DNA from 3 places in the Sphingobium sp. TomTYG72 genome. Region 2 is predicted to be linked to each of the others. Evidence: riboswitches for the same ligand, from Rfam matches in the RefSeq annotation. Region 2 holds a riboswitch; each other region holds the start of a gene.
What was found. A riboswitch is a leader RNA that binds a small molecule or an ion and turns the genes downstream of it on or off. The one in region 2 is predicted to bind cobalamin.
Positions count from the first base shown of each region.

Region 1: it holds a riboswitch for cobalamin, as region 2 does, so the genes downstream of both, ACZ5U1_RS00490 (TonB-dependent receptor plug domain-containing protein) here and ACZ5U1_RS13590 (cobalamin biosynthesis protein CobG) in region 2, are expected to answer to the same signal.
Region 3: it holds a riboswitch for cobalamin, as region 2 does, so the genes downstream of both, ACZ5U1_RS15780 (TonB-dependent receptor) here and ACZ5U1_RS13590 (cobalamin biosynthesis protein CobG) in region 2, are expected to answer to the same signal.

Region 1 is NZ_AP027336.1:97,535-99,790, forward strand. It holds gene cobA (uroporphyrinogen-III C-methyltransferase) at 1-360, shown strand, start outside; gene mobA (molybdenum cofactor guanylyltransferase) at 445-981, opposite strand; cobalamin riboswitch at 1,009-1,269, shown strand; gene ACZ5U1_RS00490 (TonB-dependent receptor plug domain-containing protein) at 1,438-2,256, shown strand, end outside.
Region 2 is NZ_AP027337.1:40,385-42,640, reverse strand. It holds gene ACZ5U1_RS13595 (precorrin-8X methylmutase) at 1-161, opposite strand, end outside; gene ACZ5U1_RS13590 (cobalamin biosynthesis protein CobG) at 161-1,288, opposite strand; cobalamin riboswitch at 1,435-1,662, opposite strand; gene ACZ5U1_RS13585 (alpha/beta fold hydrolase) at 1,793-2,221, shown strand; gene ACZ5U1_RS13580 (alpha/beta fold hydrolase) at 2,128-2,256, shown strand, end outside.
Region 3 is NZ_AP027337.1:508,891-511,146, reverse strand. It holds gene ACZ5U1_RS15790 (LysR family transcriptional regulator) at 1-355, shown strand, start outside; gene ACZ5U1_RS15785 (hypothetical protein) at 537-716, shown strand; cobalamin riboswitch at 918-1,164, shown strand; gene ACZ5U1_RS15780 (TonB-dependent receptor) at 1,344-2,256, shown strand, end outside.

The DNA.
Region 1 (2,256 bases), on a different replicon from region 2:
GGCAAGGCACGGGGCCTGACGCTGGTGACCGCGCATCTGAAAGCCGGTGAACCGCTCAAGCTCGACTGGGAAGCGCTGGCCCGTCCCGGCGGTACGCTCGGCATCTATATGGGCCGTGCCGCCGCTGGAGAGATCAGCCGCCAGCTGATCGCCGCCGGACGCGATCCCGAAACGCCGGTTATGGTGGCGGTCAACGTCTCCCTCCCCACCGAACGCCTGATCCGGGGGAAGCTGTCTGCGCTTGCCTTCCTCGTTGCCACGATCAGCGACGAAGACCCGACCCTGCTGCTGATCGGCGAAGCGGTGGCGGGCACGTCCATGCCAGTAGAGGTTGCAGCCAGCGTCGCTCTTCCGCTTTGAAGACCGGCTCGCCGCAACTTTTGCCCTGAGCTTGCCGAACGCCCCCGAACTTAGTTGGAAGGAAGGGAGGGGGCTTCGGCAAGCTCAGTTCGGCTCGCGCCAGTGCGCCAAGTCCTCCGGCCGATTGATATTCGGCAGCACCAGTTCCGGCCGCTCCACCAGCCGCGCGCCGATCCGATCCAGCCAGCCATAGATCGAGCGGCTATTCTCTTCCGCCAGATGCGCGTCCAGTTCGTCCGCGAGCGACGCAGGCCAGAAGCCCGCCAACTGCTGCCCCTTCAACACTGCCGCACTTTCACCCATAAGCGCCTCCACCAGCGCCGCCGGATAGAAGGGCATGTCGCACCCCGTCGTCAGCACCGCGTCATAGCCTTGGCCCAGCGCGTAATGCAGCGCCGCGTTCAGCCCACCCAGCGGCCCCATATCCGCCGCTGGCCGATCCGCCAGCCCCGTCAGCCCATCGACGCTCCGCCCGCAGACCACCACCGCCTCCACATGCGGCGCGATGGCCGCCACCGCATGCTCCATCAGCGTGCGCCCGTCCGGCATCAGCGCCAAAGCCTTGTCGCTCCCGAACCGGCTGGATTGCCCACCCGCCAGCACCGCGCCCAGCAATCGCATCGATCCACTCCTTGGCAATAGCCTCACTTTCCCCTATGGCGCGCCGCGTGAGCGGGCAACCGCTGACATGAAGATCGCGCGGGAAAGGGAATGCGGTGCGGACGGGATCACCGTCCAACTCCGCGGCTGTCCCTGCAACTGTAAGCGGCGAGCGCGATGCACAGGGAAACCCGCAAGCCTTCAAAGGGGGAGGCGAGGGGGACCAGCCACTGGACCAAAAGTCCGGGAAGGCGTGCATCACCGCGACGACCCGCGAGCCAGGAAACCTACCGGCGCATGGTCGCTCTTGCCTTGGGTCCAGGGATCGGTCCGGGCACGGTTTTCCGTCTGAGCGACGAAGCGGCGCAGGGCCGCATCGGTGCGCGTGACGGGGCTGGCGTCTCTTCTTCCCGCACACCGGCCGCGCAAGCGGCAGGCCCTGGGCTCATGTCGCATGGCGCTCAGGGAAGACAGAACATGATCAGGACCGGAATTTCACTGCTGGCGCTCCTCGCCGCCACCCCCGCGCTCGCCGCAGACGCGGACGAGATCGTCGTAACCGCGCTCGGCATCGAGCAACCCACCGACGAGGTCGGTCAGGCGGTGACCGTGATCGACGAAAAGACGATCGAAACGCGCCAGAATGTCAGCGTCGCGGACCTGCTGATCACGACCCCCGGCATTCGCCTCAACCGCGCCGATGCCGTTGGCGGCGTGACTGGCATTTCGATCCGGGGCGCGGAAACGACGCAGACGCTGGTGCTGCTCGACGGCGTCAAGATCAATGACCCCAGCGTCATCGGCGACGCCTATGACTTCGGCAATCTGCTGACCGGCAACATCCGTCGCATCGAAATCCTGCGTGGCTCCAACTCGGTCGTCTATGGCAGCCAGGCCATCGGTGGCGTCGTCAACATCATGTCCGCCGAACCGGGCGAAGGCTTGGGCGGCAACGCTTCGGTTGAATATGGCTATGCCGATACGCTGAATGCGAAAGCCGACATCTCGGGCAGCGCGGGGATTGCCTCAGCCAGCGCTGGCGTCGCCTATTTCCGTACCGATGGCATCTCCGCGGCCAAAGGCGGCACGGAGAAGGACGGCTATGAGAACATCGCCACCCATGCCAAGCTGAAGCTCGCCTTCACCGACAATCTCAGCCTCGACCTGCGCGGCTATTATATCCATGCGGACCTCGACACCGACATCTTCTTCGGCGCGCCTGCGGACACAACCGACAGCAGCAAGCTTGACCAATATATCGGCTATGCAGGGCTGAACCTTGCCTCTTTCGACGCC
Region 2 (2,256 bases):
CGGATGTGCGGGGCAAGACCGGTCATGCCCGCCGCGTGGATCATCCGCACGGCGACCCGCTCTTCCTCCGGCGAAAAACGGTCCAGCGCCGATTCCGCGCGGATCATGCGGAAGGATTGGCGATAGATTTCCGCGCCGTCGGTTTCGTAAAGATGCGGCATCAATGGGCTCCGAAATGGGCGAATATCTGATCGGGCGACAGGCCCGCATGCAGCGGCGGCGCACCTGCGCGCGCATCATGGGCAAGGTCGAAGCGGCCCTCGCGCCCGGTCAGCACGACCGGCGCTTGCGAGGGGCGGGCGCAGCCCTTGGCGCAACCGGAGACATGCAGTCCTGGCACAGAGGGCGCGAGCCGCGCGGCCAGTTCACGGGTCGCGACGCTGGACTGTGGGCAGGCAGGAGCACCGGGACAGGCATCGGCGGAAAGGCGTGGGTCGGCGGGATCATCGCCCGGCGTTTTGCTGCCTTCCAGCACCAGCCCCCGCCATGGCGTGACCCGCACCGCCTGCATATCGTCCGTGATCATGGCAAGCAGCGTCGCAGCCTCGATCCGGCCAAAGGGCGCTGCGCGAAAGGGACCGGGCGCAGCGGCCAGCGCTGCGGCACGGGATCGCGCGGGGGCGGGGGCTTCGACCGCAACTTCGGGCAGCGGCGCATCATGTCGGGCCATGCGTCCCGCCTGAACGCCACCGCTCGCCACGAACCAATGGGCCATGCGGATCAGCCCCTCCGCTGCGCCCGCTGCGTGGACCGGGGTGCCATGCGCTCGCCCGTCAGCCCGCAGGATCAGCGCGCCGCTCTCAGACCGTTCCACCCTGAAATCGGCCGGAGCGTCGCTTAGCACCGGCGCGGGGCCGACGTCGATCGCAAAGCCAACCTTCGGGGGCAAATCCGGCAAGTCGTCCAGCCGCCCAGCCAGCTCCGTCGCGATAGTCGCGCTATTATCACCCTCACGCCAATCCGGGTTGATCAGCATCGGCATCCGGCCGTCCTGCTCCGCATCGGCATGCGCCAGCCCCAGCGAGACCAGCTGCTCCATCAGCGCGGCATGCTTCGCTTGGGCCACTCCCCTGATCTGCAAGGCCGCGCGATTGGTAACGTCGATATGGCCGTTGCCAAAGGCGATGGCGGCTTCGCACAAACCGATCGCCTGCGCCCGGATCATCCGCCCCAGCGCCGGGCGCACCCTTACCAGCAGGCCGTCGCCCGCCATCATCGGCCGCCATGCGGTCGGGCACCAGCCGCGCACGCCTGTGCCGACCGCGTCGCACGGCATCAGCTCCTGCATTGATCCAGCCCTCCCGCACCAGCGCCACGACAGACGGACGGCACGCACAGGCAGGCGGACAGGCCGCACGCCTGCACGGCCGCAGCCGCACGAAATTCGTCGCTCAAACGGAGAACCGAGCCGTGACCATCCCCTGGATCATGGCAAGAGCGACCTTTGCTCCGGCAGGTCTCCTGGCTTGCGGGTCACAGCTTGGCATGGGGCCTTCCCGGATCGCTCCAGTGGCTGGCCGCCCCCGTTGTCGGGACTGGCCGGTCCATGCCTCGCTCGCCGCTCACAGTTGCAGGGACAGCCGCAGATTAGGGAGGAAACCCTCCCGCACCGCATTCCCATTTAAGCCCCTCTAGCGGGGCACCGGCGCGATCGATGAACCGGGCGGACCCGGCTCGACCCGCTTCATAAGGGGGATACAGGGGAAAGGGAAGTAGTCACAGGCCGCTTCCTTGCGTCAATCACCTGCCGCCGCTACGCCCGCATCAACATGTGCAGAATGGAGAGGAAAAGATGAGCGATTTCAGCTTCGAAGCGACCAGCCGCTTTCTGGAAACGGACAAGGGGCGGCTGCATTATCATGAAGCGGGATCTGGTCCTGCGCTCCTGCTCCTCCACGGTTCAGGACCCGGCGTCACCGGCTGGGCTAATTTCCAGGGCAATCTGCCCTTCTTCTCCCGGCATTTCCGCACCATCATTCTCGACGCGCCTGGTTATGGGAAGAGCGATCCCGCCGATGGCGATCCGGTGGCTGTCGCGCGGGATGCCGTCGTCGCGCTCATGGACGGGCTTGGCATCGGTGCCGCGCATGTCGTCGGTAACAGCTATGGCGGGATCGTCGGCGGGCATTGGCGGCGTCCCATCCTGACCGGGTGCTGCGCTACATCACGATTGGCGGCATCGGCTTCAACATCACATCGACATTTCCCAATGAAGGGCTGACCCGCCTGGTCGATTTCATCGAAAATCCGACGCGG
Region 3 (2,256 bases), 470 kb from region 2:
CCTCCCCCGCCACCGCCTGCTCGCGGCCGATGGACAATTGCCATGGCGGCTGGTGAATGGCCGCGCGCGCAAGCTGATCGACGGGCACAGTCATGTCCGCACCAACAGCAGCGAAATCGTCCGCGAACTCGCCCTGACCGGCGTCGGCATCGCGTTACGCTCGCTCTGGGACGTGGGCGACCTGATCGCGGGAGGCAGCCTCGTCCGCGTCCTCGATAGCTGGGAAGGACCCGAGGACCTCGCCGTCCACGCCGTCCATCCCCGCGCCGCAGGCCGTCCCGCCGCCGTAGACGCCTTCATCGCCTTTCTGCGCGAAACCTTCCGCGATGCATCGTGGAACAGGGGCAGCTCGTAGAAAGAAGCCCCCATGGAACGCGCACGCAACTCCCTGAAAAGCGCAGAAATTCGCTTCTGAAGTCATTTCCCATGCTGCTGTCAAAAAACAGAAGCTTTTCGAAGTTAACCTGCGTAATGGCAGCGGGAAACAGGCCGATGTTATCGTTCGTGCCATAAGAACTTAAGAGAGGATAAGGGCCATGCGCCCCAATGACGCGTCACATTTTTCCGCCTGCGCCGCCCAGGAAGCGCGGCAAGCCCGGGAAGCCCGCCTGCGCGGCGCCGACCAGGCCACCATCGCCCTCCACAACGAACGCGCCGTCCGCTACCAGGCCATGGCGCTGCGCCTCCAGCGCGAGCGTGGCGCGACGCTGAACTGATTGCCAGACCCCATCCCCTCTCCCCTTCAGGGGAGAGGGTGCCGAGCGTAGCGAAGGCGGGAGAGGGGAACGCAAGCACGACCGCCGATCCCCTCTCCCCAACCCTCTCCCCTGAAGGGGAGAGGGAGCAAGTTACCTAACCCAACCACCCTTGCCCAACCCCCACAGCTCCGCTATCGCGCCCGTCACCCGGGCAACCCCTGGGGAAATGATCGCGCCGGTGCCTCGAAAGAGGCTTAAAAGGGAACATGGTATAGGAGGCACCCGCCTCCCAAAGCCAGGGCTGTCCCTGCAACTGTAAGCGGCGAGCGCGATGCACATCGCCCCTCCTCATAGGTAGGATGGGGCAAGTCACTGGGCCGGACGCTAAATCCTGCGAGGCCCGGGAAGGCCGTGCATCAAGCGATGACCCGCGAGCCAGGAGACCTGCCGGCGTCTGGTCGCTCTTGCCTTGGTCCAGGGGATGGCCGCGGCACGGTAACTCCGTCTGAGCGACGAACGAGCGGCAAGAGGCCGCTTCGGTGACGTTGGCGGCCGCCTTGGGGGCGTCCGGCTGCCCGCGCGCGCCGGTCGCCGTCTGGCGGCAGGTCTCTTGCCGGATGTCGCCAGACGCCCGGAGTGCATGAAGTGAAATTACCCAACCAACTCCACCGCGCCGCCTGCGCGCTGACTGCCACGTTCCTCCCCCTCCCCGCCTTCGCCGCCGACGCGAACGACGCGGCCGACGACGCCAGCACCATCATCGTGTTCGGCCGGGGCGAGGACAAGATCGGCACCGCCCATGCAGCCAGCGAGGGCAGCGTCAGCGGCGCGGACCTGCTCGTCCGCCCGCTGCTGCGCGTCGCTGAATTGCTCGAAGCGGTGCCCGGCATGGTCGCCGCCCAACATTCGGGCAGCGGCAAGGCCAATCAATATTTCCTGCGCGGCTTCAATCTCGACCATGGATCGGACTTCACCACCTATATTGACGGGGTTCAGATGAACTTCCGCACCCACGGCCATGGCCAGGGCTATCTCGACTTGAACGGCCTCATCCCCGAAATCATCGCGCGGGAGGATTTTCGCAAAGGCCCCTACCGTGCCGATGGCGGCGACTTCGCGCTGGCAGGCGCGGCCTATATGAGCACGATCGACGGCTATGACCGGCCATGGGTCGCGGCGGAGGGCGGCTCCTTCGGCTGGCGCAGGCTGGCTTCAGGCGGCACCGTCAAGGCGGGCGCAGGCAATCTCACCCTCGTCGCCCAAGCCAAGGCCTATGACGGCCCGTGGCAGGAGGCCGAACATCTGCGCCATTATGCGGGCTTCGCCAAATATACGCTTCCCGCCGGGGCCGGTAAGATCGACGCCACGCTCCACGCCTATCGCGCGACATGGCGCCCGACCGAGCAGATTCCCGAACGGATCATCGGCACGCCGATCTGCCCCGACGTCTTCTGTTCGCCTGATCCTTCCGCGCGCGGTGAAACGACGCGCATCATCGGCAATCTCGCCACCGTCCAGCCGACATGGCGCGCCAATCTTTACGCGCAGTTTTACGACT